Regions from separate parts of the Pseudarthrobacter sp. TE3704 genome, predicted to be linked through region 2. Evidence: riboswitches for the same ligand, from Rfam matches in the RefSeq annotation. Region 2 holds a riboswitch; the other holds the start of a gene.
What was found. A riboswitch is a leader RNA that binds a small molecule or an ion and turns the genes downstream of it on or off. The one in region 2 is predicted to bind S-adenosylmethionine.
Positions count from the first base shown of each region.

Region 1: it holds a riboswitch for S-adenosylmethionine, as region 2 does, so the genes downstream of both, ACZ9BC_RS07615 (aminotransferase class V-fold PLP-dependent enzyme) here and metX (homoserine O-acetyltransferase MetX) in region 2, are expected to answer to the same signal.

Region 1 covers NZ_JBWCCJ010000002.1:775,118-782,765, reverse strand. The annotation lists gene ACZ9BC_RS07635 (fluoride efflux transporter FluC) at 1-84, opposite strand, end outside; gene ACZ9BC_RS07630 (fluoride efflux transporter FluC) at 81-515, opposite strand; gene ACZ9BC_RS07625 (metal-dependent transcriptional regulator) at 531-1,244, opposite strand; gene ACZ9BC_RS07620 (class I SAM-dependent methyltransferase) at 1,291-2,049, opposite strand; gene ACZ9BC_RS07615 (aminotransferase class V-fold PLP-dependent enzyme) at 2,144-3,568, opposite strand; SAM riboswitch class IV at 3,606-3,719, opposite strand; gene hisN (histidinol-phosphatase) at 3,891-4,703, opposite strand; gene rsgA (ribosome small subunit-dependent GTPase A) at 4,752-5,867, opposite strand; gene aroA (3-phosphoshikimate 1-carboxyvinyltransferase) at 5,851-7,251, opposite strand; gene ACZ9BC_RS07595 (DoxX family protein) at 7,258-7,648, opposite strand, start outside.
Region 2 covers NZ_JBWCCJ010000006.1:164,365-172,012, forward strand. The annotation lists gene ACZ9BC_RS16965 (CoA-acylating methylmalonate-semialdehyde dehydrogenase) at 1-129, opposite strand, end outside; gene mmsB (3-hydroxyisobutyrate dehydrogenase) at 143-1,045, opposite strand; gene ACZ9BC_RS16975 (LysR family transcriptional regulator) at 1,186-2,085, shown strand; gene ACZ9BC_RS16980 (alcohol dehydrogenase catalytic domain-containing protein) at 2,123-3,241, opposite strand; gene ACZ9BC_RS16985 (MFS transporter) at 3,347-4,729, opposite strand; gene metX (homoserine O-acetyltransferase MetX) at 4,908-6,023, opposite strand; SAM riboswitch class IV at 6,036-6,151, opposite strand; gene ACZ9BC_RS16995 (bifunctional o-acetylhomoserine/o-acetylserine sulfhydrylase) at 6,304-7,629, opposite strand.

The DNA.
Region 1 (7,648 bases), on a different contig from region 2:
GTGATGCGCGAACCAGCTGTCGATGGCAAAGCGCAGCAGTGAGCCCAGGACGCCGAAAACCCCCACCAGCGCGGCAGCGGTCATGGCCTGCCGCCCACAGCGTCAGCCTCCGCTGTACGGGGGAGCAACCTGCCCATACGCCACCCGAGGCCGGCAGCCCCCAGTCCGAGGAGCACTGAGAGCGCCAGGTAGGCAACCCAGACGGAATGCTGGCCTGCCCGGGCCAGTTGATCCACCGCGAACACCACCGCAGAAAACGTGGTGAAGGAGCCCAGCAGTCCGGGCCCCAGCCCTGCGCGCAGCCAGAACGCTGTCCCCGGCCGGGCTATCCAGGCCGTCGTTAACGCCGCCAGCACAAAGCTTCCGGTGACGTTGATCCAGAGAGTCGCCCAGGGGATTGATCCGGGATGGTCGGGAAAGGCCAGCCCCAGGCCGTAGCGGAGTTCACTGCCAACCAGGCCACCGGCGGCCACCGCAAGCCAGGCCCGCGCAGACGGCATTCCGGAAGAACTCATCCTGCCGGTTGCATCTCAGCCGTCCGCCAGGATGCAGCCAGGATGCGGATGGTCACTGTGGACCCACAGGGCCGAGGTAATCTCGTCGGCCAGATCGTAGTCCCGGGTCCGGCCGGAGTTGCGGATGCGCACCACCAGCGCTCCGCCGAACGGCCGGCGGCCCACCACCTCCACCTCGGCGTCGAGGTCTATCTCCTCGGCGGACAGATAGCGGAGCAGATCCGGGTTATCGTCGCTGATCCGGGTGATCCTGCCCGTATGGCCCTTGTCCAGCTCACCCATCAAATGGGCCCGGGGCATCAGAACCTTGCCGTCGGCAGTGGGAATCGGGTCGCCGTGCGGATCGCGGCTGGGGTCGCCCAGCTTGGCGGCGACCCGCTGAATGAAGGTGTCAGAGACGGCGTGCTCCAGCAGTTCGGCTTCATCGTGGACTTCGTCCCAGCTGTAACCCAGCTGCTGCACCAGGTACGTTTCGATCAGGCGGTGGCGCCGCACCATGGACAAGGCCAGCCGCAGGCCGGTATCGGTCAGCGTGATGGCACTGTACGGTTTGTGGTCAACAAGGCCCTGGTCCTTGAGCTTGCGGACCATCTCCGACACCGAGGAGTTGGCCACCCCCAGCCGCTGGGCAAGCTGCGAGGACGTGATGGGCTTGTCCTGCCATTCAGTGAATGAGTAGATGACCTTGACGTAGTCCTCGATGGAGGAGGAGGGCGCGCTGGTCTTCACAGGACCAAGCCTACCGGGTGCCGGTGGACCGCAACGGCGACGTTCGTCATGCTTTGACGGCCCGCCACGACAGGGTCAGGTACGGCAATTCCAGGTCCTCGCCGTCGGCATGGCCCAGGTGCTCATGCAGGTACCAGTCAAGGTTCGCGAGGACCTTGGCCCGGGTGGCTTCCCCGGCACGAAGGTAGTAGCTGCGGGATTTCGTGAGCTCCATCAGGTCCCTGGTGCTGACAAGGTCCTGCCAGTGCGTCACGTGGCCTTCAAGGTGTTGGAATTGGGGGCCCACCACAGGCCGGTGGTCCGGCTTGTACACGTCCCCCGCATGCATGATGCGGGAGAGCCGGTGCACCCACGGGACGGATGTGTCCAGCTGGTTCCAGACCAGCCCGAGCGTTCCGTGCGGGCGGAGCACACGGGCCAGTTCCGTGCTCGCCGCGAGGGCATCGCACCAGTGCCAGGCCTGGGCAACGGTGACGACGTCGAACGCCGCCGCCGGCAGGTCCGTCGCCTCGGCGGTGCCCAGGACAGCCGTGGCGTCCGGATAGTGCGCAGTCAGCTGTTCGAGCATGTCTGCGGATGGATCGACGGCGGTCACCGCCAGCCCAGCAGCCAGCAGGAGTTCGGTGAATTTGCCGGTGCCGGCGCCAACGTCCAGTGCATCGCGGGCCCCGGCAGGAACGAGCCATTGCGCCGATTCCGCAGGATACCCGGGCCGGACCCGCTGGTAATGCTTGCCGCCGTCCTGGAAGCTCTGGCCGAGCTCCCGGCGCCGCCCATGATCAAGCCTGGGGCCACCCCGAACCACGTGCGGCCTCCTTCAGTAATGCCCTGCGGTATCCTCCGAATTTACCGCATCCGGGTCCAACAGCAGGGCACGGCCGTTCAGCCGCCGGCGAGGGTCAGTCGTCGAGGCAGGGAGCAGCCCCCGCGGTTCCCGGTGTGTTTGGAGCCCAGTGCGGGTAGGTGCGCGTGTCGTTCGCGGGAACCCAGCGGCCGGCATCCACCACATAGTCCCAGCCCAGCCCGTCGCGGCGAAGTTTGGCGATGCCTGCCAGGAGCCGTTCGGCATCCTCGAGCCGGGAACCGAGGCCGAAGCTGGCACGAAGGGAGCCGGAGGGAAGCCCCAGCCGCTTCAGCAGCGGATGTGCGCAGAAGCGCCCGTCCCGCAGCCCCACCCCGTGCTCAGCGGAAAGGTACGCGGCAACGAGCCCTGCGTCGTACCCCTCGACGGAAAAGTTGACCACGCCAATGGTGTCCGTGTCCGCGTTGGTGTCCTTGAAGATCTGGTGGACCGTGACGCCCTCGATGTCCTGCAGACCTTCCACCAGGAACGAGCGGATGGCGGACTCGTGCGCGTGCCAGCGGTCCTGGTCCAACCCGGCGATGACCTGGGTGGCGCGGGCAAGGGTGGCCGCGCCCAGGACGTTGGGGGAGCCGCCCTCGTGGCGGGCCGGGCCTGTTGCCCAGCTGACGCCGTCGAGCCTTGCTTCCTTGACGGCGCCGCCGCCGGCGAGGTGTGGAACACCGGCGTCGAGCCAGTCAGGGCGTCCCACCAGGACGCCGGCGCCGAAGGGCGCGTAAAGCTTGTGACCGGAGAACGCGACGTAGTCGACGTCGTCCGCGCTGATGTCAATGCGGCGGTGCGGCGCCAGCTGGGCGGCATCCACCACGATCCGTGCGCCGTGCTGGTGGGCGAGCGTTGCCAGGGCGCGGACGGGAAGGATCTCGCCGGTGACGTTGGAGGCGCCGGTGATTGCCAGCAGGCTCACGCCGCCCTGCTCGAGTTCAGCGCGGACGGCTTCGATGGTTCCCGCGATGGTGTCGGCGGCAACGATGCTGCGGTGGGGTACTCCCTGCCAGGGCAGCAGGTTGGCGTGGTGCTCGATGTCCAGGTATAGGACGTCACCGGCATGGCGTCCGTCAGCGACGGGCAGGCAGCCGGCCAGCAGGTTGAGGGAGTCCGTGGTGTTCCTGGTGAAGATAACGGAATCGTCCGCCCGGCCGCCCACGAAATCGCGGACGATGCTGCGGGCGTTCTCGTACACGGAGGTGCTGATTTGCGACGCGTACCCGGCGCCGCGGTGGACGCTGGCGTAGTACGGCAGGATCTCGTTGAGGTAGGCGGACACCACCGAGAGGGCGGGGGCAGATGCGCCGTAGTCGAGGTTGGCGTAACGGACATGCCCGCCGGCGATCAGCGGCGCCTGGATTTCCGCGCCGGTGACGGCGGCGAGGGGGCGGCCGGCGATCGCCTTGCGCGCATCGAAAACGGTCGCAGCTTCGGTGGTGATGGCGGCGTTGGGGGAGACGGTGGCAGTTGTCACAGAGACCTCACTTCAGAACAGGACTCCGCAATACAGGAATCCGCGCTTGCCGCATCCGCTCCGGACCGGCCTGGTCGTCACCCGGGGCACCCCACCGCGAATGGAGGGTTGCCGGCCAGCAAACCGGGGTTTTGCGCTGGCACTCGTGACCTGGTTAAGAGCGTAGAACATGGGGCGCCCAGGTTTGAAGCCGGCGCAAATGTTAAGGCTTTTGTTACGCGCCGGCGTGAAAGGCGTCTTTAGCCGAAGAAAACGACGGCGGACGCCTCCTTTCGGGGGCGCCCGCCGTCGATTCTTCGGTCAGGTGGGGTTGGGGCCGGAGTCAGAGAAGGTCGTCGAGCCCCGGGTTCAACCGCTGCAGCACCTCGGAGTGCAGGATGGAGTTGGTGGCCAGGGCGTTGCCGCCGAACGGGCCGTCCTCGCCCTCCAGTGACGTAAAACGGCCGCCCGCCTCCACCACGATCGGTACCAGGGCCGCCATGTCGTAGAGGTTGAGCTCGGGTTCGCAGGCGATGTCCACCGACCCTTCTGCCACCATGCAGTAGGACCAGAAGTCGCCAAAGGCGCGGGTCCGCCAGACGTCCTCGGTAAGGCCAAGGAACTCGTCAAGGTTTCCGCGTTCCTTCCATCCGCCGAGGCTGGAATATGACAGTGACGCGTCGGACAGGCTGGAGACGTCAGACACCCGCAGCCGGGTGGCCGCGGCAAGTGAACGGCCCATGTAGGCGCCCATGCCCTTGGCCGCCCACCATCGCTTGCCCAGTGCCGGGGCACTGACCACGCCGACTACCGGCTCGCCCTCATCAACGAGGGCAATAAGGGTGGCCCACACGGGCACGCCGCGGACAAAATTCTTGGTGCCGTCGATGGGATCGATGATCCACCTGCGCGAGCCGTGGCCGGTGCTGCCAAACTCCTCACCGAGTACTGCGTCCCGTGGACGGGAGCGGGAGAGTTGGCCGCGGATGGCTTCCTCCGCTGCCTTGTCCGCATCGGTGACCGGCGTCAGGTCAGGCTTGGTCTCCACGTGGAGGTCCAGTGCCTTGAAGCGGCTCATGGTCTGGTCATCCACGGAGTCGGCCAGGACATGGGCCAGGCGCAGGTCATCGTTGTAGCTCGAGGCGGGTTGGATCATGGTTCCAAACTACCGTCTGCGGGCGGTTCTGCTGGGAGATCGGCGTTGTCAGTTGACGCTGCCGAGCTCCTTGGTCTCCTGCGCTTCCATGCGGGGATCCGCTCCGAGGAGCCTGCGCAGGGACGCAAGCCGGGCTTCGCCGGTGGGACCCGCATGGCCTCCGGCCACCCAGGCATCCAGGCCGCAGTCCACTGCCGTGGCAGTGTGCTTGCAGCCGCGTTCACAGTCATCGATACCCGGCGAAAGGTCCGGGAAGGACCGGAGGATCCGGTCCGGATCCACGTGCGCCAGTCCGAAGGACCGGATGCCCGGGGTGTCGATGATCCAGCTGCCGGGAGGTGCGTCCGCAAGCCGCAAAGCCAGGGCCGACGACGACGTGTGCCGGCCCCGCCCGGTCACGGCATTCACTCCGCCGGTGGCCCTTTCCGCACCCGTAAGTGCGTTGACCATGGTGGACTTCCCGACCCCGGAGTGCCCCAGCATGACCGTGACCTTCCCGTCGAGGTGGGCCCTGAGTTCGGCGACCGCCGCGCTGTCCAGCCGGGCGGACAGCCCGTCGTCGGACCGCGCATCGATGCCGGACGCCTTCATATCGGCGGTACGGCTGATGATCACCGGGAAGTCCAGGTGCGTGTAGTTGGACAGCAGCTCCGCCGGGTCCTTGACGTCGGCCTTGGTGACGAGCAGGATCGGCTCGATGCCGGCGTCGTATGCTGCCACCAGCGCCCGGTCGATGAAGCCGGTCCGCGGCTCGGGGTTGGCTGCCGCCACCACGATCACCAGCTGGTCCGCGTTGGCGACCACCGCGCGCTCCACAGGGTCGGTGTCATCGGCGCTGCGCCGCAGGAGGGTCTTCCGGTCCTGGATTTTCACCAGCCGGGCCAAAGTATCGGGTTCGCCTGATACGTCCCCCACCAGTGAAACGAAGTCACCGGCCACCACGGGGGAGCGCCGCAGCTCGCGGGCCCGCGCGGCAATTACCGTGCGTTCGTTGCCGGAATCTTCGCCCACCACGGCGGTGTAGCGGCCCCGGTCAACGGTGATGATGCGGCCCGTGACGGCGTCGTCGTGGCTGGGCCGGTCCTTCGTGCGGGGCCGGGAGCCCTTCTTGCTGGGCCGGATCCGGACGTCCGATTCGTCCCACGAGTCAGTTCGCCGCGCCACCGCTGGAACCTTCCGCCCCGGCGTCGGCCTCCCTTTCGGATGCGCCGCCCTGGGCAAGCATGTCCGCCCACAGCCGCGGGAAATCAGGCATCGTCTTCGCCGTGGTGGCGATATCCTCCACCTGGACGCCGTCGACAGCCAGGCCCAGGATGGCCCCGGCGGTAGCCATGCGGTGGTCCGCATAGCTGTGGACGACGCCGGCGTGCAGCCGTGCAGGGCGGATGACCAGGCCGTCGCTGGTCTCCTCGGCGTCACCGCCAAGGCGGTTAATCTCTGTCACCAGCGCGGCCAGGCGGTCCGTCTCGTGTCCGCGCAGGTGGGCAATGCCGCTGAGCCGGGAGGGGCCGGTGGCCAGGGCGCACAGTGCCGCCACCGTCGGCGCCAGCTCGCTGGTATCCGCAAAGTCAGCGCCCTTGATCTCCGGACCACCGGTGACCGTCAGGACGCCGTCCGAAAGCGTCACGTCCGCACCCATCTCGGCCAGGATGCTGCGCCAGAGGTCACCCACCTGCTGCGTCTGCTCAGGCCAGCCCGGGATCCGGACCGTTCCGCCCGATGCCAGTGCGGCCGCGAGGAACGGCCCGGCATTGGAAAGGTCCTGCTCAATCCGCTGGTCAAAAGCGCGGATGGGGCCCGGTGAGACAACCCAGTGGTTGGGGACTGAATCATCAACGGACACGCCGGCGCCGCGGAGGACGGCGACCGTCATGTTGATGTGGTCCAGGCTGGGCACCGGCTTGCCGACGTGCTCCAGGTGGAGGCCGTCGGTGAACCGCGCCCCCACCAGCAGAAGCGCGGAGACAAACTGGGAGGAAGCGCTCGCGTCGATGACCAGGTGGCCGCCGCGGACTTCTCCGGTGCCTTCCACCACGAACGGCAGGGACGCCGGGGCGCCGCCCCCTTCCGCGGAGACGCCCACCCCGAGCGCCTTGAGCGCTTCGATGATGGTTCCCATTGGCCGCTTACGGGCATGCGGATCGCCGTCGAACACACTGTCCCCGTTGCGGAGGGCCGCGAGCGGCGGGACGAACCGCATTACGGTGCCTGCGAGGCCGCAGTCGATCCTGGTAAGGGGCGCAGCTTTGTCCTGTCCCAGCGGAACCACCTCGAGGTCCGGCCCAAAGGCGCCGTCTCCGGGCACTTCCGTGATGCGGGCACCGAGCTGGCGGAGGGCCTCGATCATCAGTGCCGAGTCGCGCGAGTGCAGGGGCGCCCGCAGGCGGGACGGACCATCGGCCAGCGCCGCGAGGACGAGGTACCTGTTGGTCAGGGATTTCGAACCGGGAACCGTGACGGTGGCATCAACGGGCCGCGAGGCGAAGGGTGCGGACCAATGGGGGACAGGAGTTCCGGAGTTGTCCCGGGTGGCGGCTGCAGCGGTCATTCGTGTTTATGCCCCCGTGGCCTGTTCCACGGCGCGGCGCACGGCCTTGTCCGCTTTGGAGAGCTTCTTGTTCGTGGTCTTCCTGGCATCCGCAGCAAAGTGCGAGGCGCCCTTCCGGGCATCGGCGGCAAGGTGCTCGGCGCGCCAGGCCAGACCCGGCTTGCCTGCGGTGTCCACGGAGGCAAGCAGGGCGCCGCCGCTCAGGGACAGGTTCTTCAGCAGCTGGTTGCGGCGCGTCTCGCGGCCTTCCTTGCTGCTGATGTCCGCGCTGCGCCATTCGACGAAGGTGTTGAGCAGGGAAATGACCGTCAGCAGGGTGGCCGAAAGCCTGGAGAACTTGCCCAGCCCAAACAGGACGCCTGCGCCCACCTGCGTTCCGCCGATGACCCGGGCAAGC
Region 2 (7,648 bases):
CTCTACCCGGGCAGCGGAAGCGAGCGCCACCTGCTTTTCCTGTTCTCCGGTGGCCGGGTTGAACACGGGGCCGAAGCGCTCGGCATCGGCAACGCGGCTGCCGTTGATGTAATGCGGAATGGTGTGCATGAAAGTCTCTCTTCTACTTTGCTGAATCCAGGGAACCGTCGGCGAGCTTGATGATCATGGAGCAGTCCTTGCCGGACTCGCCCGCATCGATGAGGCGCTGGTACAGCTGCTGAACATGCCTGCCGATTTCGAGCGGCGTGCCGGTGTCCTCGGCAGCGCTGATGGCCAGGCCGATGTCCTTGTTCGCCAGCTCGGCGGTGAACGTGGGCGCGAAGTCGTTGTTGGATGCGGCGGTGGGGACCACGCCGGGAACGGGGTACCAGGTGCGCAGGGCCCAGCTGTCACCGGAGGACACGGAGGCGATGTCCCAGAACACCTTCTTGTCGAGTCCGAGCCGGTCCGCGAGCACTGCGCCCTCCGCGGTGGAGGCCAGGTTGATCAGGAGCATCAGGTTGTTGCAGATCTTGGCCGCCTGGCCGGTAGTGGCCCCGCCGGTGGAGATGATGTTGGTGGCCATCGGCCCGATGTAGCGGGTGGCATCCGCTACTGCGTCGGCTTCACCGCCCACCATAAACGTGAGTGTTCCTGCTTTGGCGCCACTCATCCCGCCGGAGACGGGGGCATCGACGAAGCGGAAGCCGGCGGCAGCGGCGGCGTCGTGCAGTTCACTGGCAGCGGCGATATCGATGGTTGAGGAATCCACCAGGAGCGTGCGTGTTTCCGCATGTGCCAGCACGCCGTCCGCACCGAGGTAGACGGCCTTGGCATGTTCGCCCTTCGGAAGCATGGTGAACACAACATCGGCGCCCGCCACCGCCTCGGCGATGCTCCCTGCCGGCTTCACACCGCCGGCCTCGGCAGCGGCGACGGCGGCGGGGTTGAGGTCGAATCCCCGTACGTCGTGGCCCGCCTTGGCGAGGTTCCCCGACATGGATCCGCCCATGTTTCCCAAACCGATCCAACCGACTACTGCCATGGCATAAGCTCCTTTGCTGTGCCTCCAGCCAGGACCGGCCGGAAGGTCTGTGTCCACCATCACACCCTGCTACAGTGCAATCAAGGGGAAAAATCACAGACGGTATGTGCACTGATGCACACGAAGGAAAGGGACACCCGGTGGCGCGGCTTCCAAGTCCGGACGACCTGTTGATCCTGCTCACTGTGGCCAGGCTGGGACGCTTCAACGCGGTCGCCGAAACCATGGGCACCACGCACACCACGATTTCGCGGCGGATCCTCGCCCTCGACAAGCAACTGGGCGGCAGGACGCTGGAGCGCAGCCCGCACGGGTGGGAGCTGACGGAGCTTGGCGCTTCGGCCGTCGCGGCTGCGGAAACGATCGAGGAAACGCTGGGGTCACTGGCCGCCGTTGTGGGCCAGGACCGGGACGCCGTGTCCGGCATGGTGCGCATCAGCACCTCTGACGGTTTCGGTGCCGAATTCGTGACTCCTGCCCTGGTCCGCCTTCAGCAGCGGCACCCGTTGCTGAATGTGGAGATGCTCAGCGCCACGCGCAAGGTCAGCCAGAACCGCTCCGGCGTGGACCTTGAAGTGGTGGTGGGCCGCACGGATGTGAGCAATGCGCAGGCCATCTTCCTGGCCAACTACTTCCTGCGGCTCTATGCCAGTCCCGCGTACGCGGCGCAGCGGGGCTTGCCGGAAACGCCCGACGGCGTGGGGCAGCACGGCTTCGTCTCCTACGTTGAGTCCGCCCTGCAGGTTGCCGAACTGGGCCACCGGTCCTCGCAGTTGCCGATGCCGAAATCCAGCTTCCAGGCGACGAGCATCTTTGCCCAGGTGGAGGCGGTGCGCCGTGGCGCCGGCATCGGGCTGCTCCCGAACTTTATGGTGGCGCAGAACGCGGAGTTCATTCCGGTGCTCCCCGACGCCTTCCAGCGCCAGATTCCCGTCTGGGCGGTGGCCCGGCCGGAATCGCTCCGTTCCGCCCGGGTGCAGGCCGTGATTGCTGCCCTCAAGGAAGAAGTGGCGGCCCGCCAGGATCTGCTGGCAGCCTAGGCCCTGGCACCCTGGTCCCTGGGACCCGGTGCAGTTGTCAGGCCTGGAAGAGCCGCCTCACCACCTGCCCCGCAGCGAGTGCGTCCAGGCCTTCGTTGATCTGGTCAAGCGGCCGGGTGTCGGTGTGCAGCAGTTCAACGGGAAGCCTGCCCTCCCGCCAGTAGCCAAGGTAGAGGGGGATGTCCCGGCCCGGGACGGCGTCCCCCATGTACGAGCCCAGCAGCCGTTTGCCCGCACCAGCGAACTGGAGCGCCGGCACCGTCAGTTCCGCCGTGGGATGCGGCAGCCCTACGGAGACTACGGAGCCACCGCGCGTTACGTGCTCCAGGCACGAGGCAATGACCCGGGCAGACCCCACAGCTTCGACGGCGGTGTCCACACCGTCACCGGAGGCGTCGGCAATCAGGCGGGATGCGTCATCCGGGGTCCCTACGGCCGTTGCCCCGCACTTCAGCGCGAGCCCGTGCTTGGCGGCGTTGGGATCGATGGCGATCACGGAGGAGGCACCGGCGAGCGCCGCGGCCATAACGGCCGAGAGCCCCACGGCACCGAGCCCGAAGACAGCTACGGACTGGCCGGGCTGCACAGCCGCTGTGTTGAGGACGGCCCCCATTCCGGTGAGCACGGCGCAACCGAACATTGCGGCAACGGTGTCGGGGACGTCGTCGTCGATGACCACCACTGATTCGCGGGCCACCACGGCGTAATTGGCGAATGCCGAAACCCCCAGATGGTGGTTGATGCGCTTCCCGGCAGGTGTCCGCAGCAGGGCTTCGCCATGGAGGAGGTCCCCCGACCCGTTGACGTCGGCGGCGCGGTGGCAGAGCGCCGGGCGGCCTGCCCGGCACGCACGGCAGCCACCACAGCTCGGGACGAAGACGAGGACTACGTGGTCCCCTGGGGAAACATCGGTGACGCCGGGGCCCACGGCGGCGACGCGTCCTACAGCCTCGTGCCCCAGCGCCATGGGGAGCGGCCTGACGCGGGAACCGTCCACCACGGACAGGTCAGAGTGGCACAGGCTCGAATAGGTGATGTTGATGCCCAACTCGCCGGCGCGGGGTTCGGGCCGGTCGAGCTCCTCCACTTGAAGCGGGTGCGCTTCGGTGTAGCTGGTTGCGGACGGGACCGTGGAGTAAAGAACGGCTGCCTTCATGAAAAATCCTTGCTTCCTCGAGGTGCTGACGCGCAACTGCCCGGGCCTGCGGGGGTCGCGGGTCCGGGCAGTTGGCATGCTGTGTGGCTTTTGTGGTGGCGTTGCCTATTTCTTTCCGGCCGCGAGAAGGTCGGCCGTGCCCTGGGCATCGGCTGCGTCCACGTCGTGGAGCGAAATGCCGCGGGTTTCCTTGAGGAAGAACACGGAGATCGCCGTCACGATGCAGGCTCCCAGCAGGTACAGCGCCACCGGAGTGGAGGACTTGAAACTGCTCAGCAGCGATGTGGCGATGATCGGGGCCAGTGAACCGGCCACGATGGAGGTCACCTGGTAGCCCAGGGAAACGCCCGAGTACCGCATGCGGGTGGGGAACATCTCGGCCATGATGGACGGCTGGCCCGCGTACATCAGCGCGTGGAACAGCAGGCCGATGGTGATGGCGGCCAGAATGACGATGTCATTGGCAGTGTCCATCATGGGGAAGGCGAAGAAGCCCCAGGTGCCGCCGAGGATGGCGCCGGCCATGTAGACCGGGCGCCGGCCGAACGCATCGGACATTTTGCCGACGAGCGGCACGGCGCAGAAGTGGATGAAGTGCGCCACGAGCAGAAGCAGGAGGATGCGGGAGGTGTCGGTCTGGACTACAACCTTGAGGTACGTGATGGAGAAGGTCACCACAAGGTAGTACAGGATGTTCTCGGCAAAACGCAGACCCATGGCGGTAAAGACACCACGCGGGTAGCGGCGGAAGACTTCGGCAACGCCGTAGCCCTTCTTCTCCACGGTGACTTCCTTGCGGGCCTCGAGAAAGATCGGCGCGTCCTGGACCTTGGTGCGGATGTAGTAGCCGACGATCACGATGACCGCAGAGAGCCAGAAGGCGACGCGCCAGCCCCAGCCCAGGAATGCTTCCTGGGACAGCGTGGCCGAAAGGGTGAACAGCACGCCGGTGGCCAGCAGGTTGCCCATCGGTACTGCTGACTGCGGCCAGCTGGACCAGAAACCGCGGGACTTGCTGGGGCTGTGCTCTGCGACCAGCAGCACGGCGCCGCCCCACTCGCCGCCGACGGCGAAGCCCTGCACGAAGCGCAGGAACACCAGGAGGGCCGGGGCCCAGTAACCGATCTGGGCGAACGTGGGCAGGCATCCCATAAGGAAGGTGGCCACGCCCACCAGGATGATGCTCAGCTGCAGCAGCTGTTTGCGGCCGAATTTGTCACCGAAGTGGCCAAAGACGATGCCGCCGATGGGGCGCGCCACGAAGCCTACGGCGTAGGTGACGAAGGCGGCGATGATGCCATCCAGTTCGGTCCCTGAATTGGGGAAGAACATTTTGCCGAACACCAGGGTGGCGGCGGAGGCATAGAGGAAGAACTCGTACCACTCCACAACGGTGCCGGCCATGGAGGCCGTGACGACTTTCTTCAGGCCTGAGGCCTTGACGTCGGTTTCCTCGGTCCGCCGTGCGGCGGAGCTTTCCGTGCTCATCTGTTACTCCTTCGGCGTCGCCGTCGACACCACTGGGACGTATTGGGGCGGTACGTGTGATTTTGGACACGAACCGCCGGGTCCCATCGAGTATGGTCCGCCTGTCAGCCCAGCTCAACGGCGAATCTCGCAGAGCACATCTGCATAAACGCACATCCGGGCAAAGGAGGGAGTGGTGCTACGCGGAAAGATGCCTCTGGAGCTGCGGTCCCAGCTGGCCGATTTCGGTCAGGAACCCGTCGTGGCCAATGGGCGCCTCGATCAGATGGACGTCCACATCCCCCGGAAGCGCCCGGGCCAGCTCACGTGACTGGGACGGGAAGTACAGGCGGTCGGAGTCCACGGCGGCAACAAAGAAGCGGGCTTGGCTGGCGGCCAGTGTTTCGGCCAGCGTGCCGCGCCCCCGGCACACGTCATGGCTCATCAGCGCCTCGGTGATGGCGATGTAGCTGTTGGCGTCAAACCGCTGCACCAGTTTGTTGCCCTGGTGGTCAAGGTAGCTCTCCACTTGGTAGCGTCCGCGTTCCGCCAGGCACTCACCCTGCAACGGCGATTCGGGAGCCTGCGGGGCACGGCCGAACCTGCCTTCCAGCTCGGCGGCCGAGCGGTAGGTGATGTGTGCGATGCGCCGTGCCAGTGCCAGTCCAGCCTCGGGGAAAGGGCCGCCGTAATAATCGCCGCCGTTGAAGTTGGGGTCCTGCCGGATGGCGAGGGTCTGCGCCTGGGCGAAGGCGATCTGTTCGGCCGTGCTGGCGGCCCCTACGGCGATGACCGCACAGCGCTGCACGCGCTCCGGGTAGGTGACAGCCCATTCGAGGGCGCGGGCCCCGCCCATGGAACCGCCCAGGACAGCAAACCAGTGTGAGATGCCGAGCTGGTCAGCCAGCCGGGCCTCCGCCACGGTGCTGTCCCGCAGTGTGACCAGGGGAAAGCGGGAACCCCAGGGGTTGCCGTCGGGGGCAGGCGAGGACGGGCCGGTGGATCCGTAGCAGCCGCCCACGATGTTGATGGAGACAACGAAGAAACGGTCTGTATCCACGGGCGCGCCGGGTCCGGCCAGCTGTTCCCACCAGCCCGGCTCGTCGGTGTCGCCCCGGGTCACGTGGGTGCTGCCGGTGAGCGCATGTTCGATCAGGATGGCGTTGCTGCCGTCCGCGTTGAGGGTGCCCCAGGTTTCGTAGGCGAGCGTCACCTCCGGAAGGTAGCCGCCGGCCTCAAGTTCCAGGCCTCCAATGGAGGCGTAGCGGACAATCCCGTGTTCGGGAACGGTGGTACGGGTGACGGTAACCGTCATGGCAAGACCTCTTCTACGCGCTTGCCCGCCGTCGAATGACCGGCAGGCCAGGTCTTCACCCGGGGCACCCCACCGCGGAAGGAGGGTTGCCGGCCAGCAAGCCGGGGCTGTCACTGGCACTCATGACCTGGTTCGAGTGTACGAAACACCACCCATCCCAAGCCAAGAGTGTGACTGGTTGTGACTTCCCCGGCCCGGGCACGCCGGCCCTGGCTGCCTGTTTGCTGTGGAGGCTGCCTGCCCGCCTGACGTTCCGGCCGCCGTCGGGCCTTGATCCTGGTCAGGCGCCCGACGCCGCCTTTGCTGCACGGAAGCCGGCCTCGAGGTCGGCCAGGATGTCGTCGATGTGCTCAATGCCCACCGACAGGCGGACCAGCCCGGGGGTCACGCCGGCCACGGCCTGCTGCTCCGGGGAGAGCTGGCTGTGGGTGGTGGACGCAGGGTGGATGACCAGGGACCTGACGTCCCCGATGTTGGCCACGTGCGAGTGCAGCTCCAGGGCGTCCACGAACCGTTTGCCGGCCTCGGCACCGCCGGCCAGGTTGAAGGACACAATGGCACCGGTGCCCTTGGGTCCGTACTTGCGGCCACGCTCGTGCCAGGGGCTCGAGGGCAGGCCCGCGTAGGCGACGGATTCGACGTCGTCACGCGCTTCCAGCCAGCGGGCAACCTCCGCGGCGTTGGCCACGTGGCGTTCCACCCGCAGGCTCAGCGTCTCCAGGCCCTGCGAAATCAGGAACGCGTTGAACGGCGAAACAGCGGAGCCCAGGTCCCGCAGGAGCTGGACGCGTGCCTTAAGGATGTAGGACAGATTGGAGCCCAAAGCGCCGCCCTCCCCGAGGTCACGGCCGTAGACCAGCCCGTTGTAGGTGGGGTCCGGGGTGTTGAAGCCGGGGAACCTCTCCGGGTCCTTGCTGAAGTCGAACTTGCCCGAGTCCACGATGACGCCGGCGATGGCCGCGCCGTGGCCACCCAGGTACTTCGTGGCCGAGTGGACCACGATGTCCGCGCCCCACTCCAGCGGGCGGATCAGGTACGGCGTGGACAGCGTGTTGTCCACGATCAGGGGTACGCCTGCCTCGTGGGCGGCCTGGGATACGCCTTCGATGTCCAGGACATCCTGCCGGGGGTTGGAGACCACCTCGGCAAAGAAGAGCTTGGTGTTGGGCTGCACGGCGGCGCGCCACTGGTCCAGGTTGTCCGGGTCGGCAACGAAGGTGACGGCGATGCCGAACTTTTTGAGGGTGTGGGCGAAGAGGTTGTAGGTACCGCCGTAAAGGCTGGGGCTGGCGACAATATGGTCGCCGGCCTCGGCGATGTTCAGGACAGCGAAGGTCTCCGCTGCCTGTCCGGAGCTGAGCAGCAGAGCTGCCAGGCCGCCTTCGAGGCTGGCAATCCGTTGCTCCACCGCGTCTTGGGTCGGGTTGCCGATGCGCGTATAGATAGGCGCCAGTTCCGCCAGCGCAAACCGGTTCGCGGCGCTCTCCGCGCTGGGGAACACAAAGGACGTGGTCTGGTAGATGGGCAGCGCCCGGGCTCCGGTGGCGCTGTCCGGCTCCTGACCGGCGTGGATCTGGCGGGTTTCAAAAGACCATCCGTTGGACATTCAAGGCTCCTTTGACATG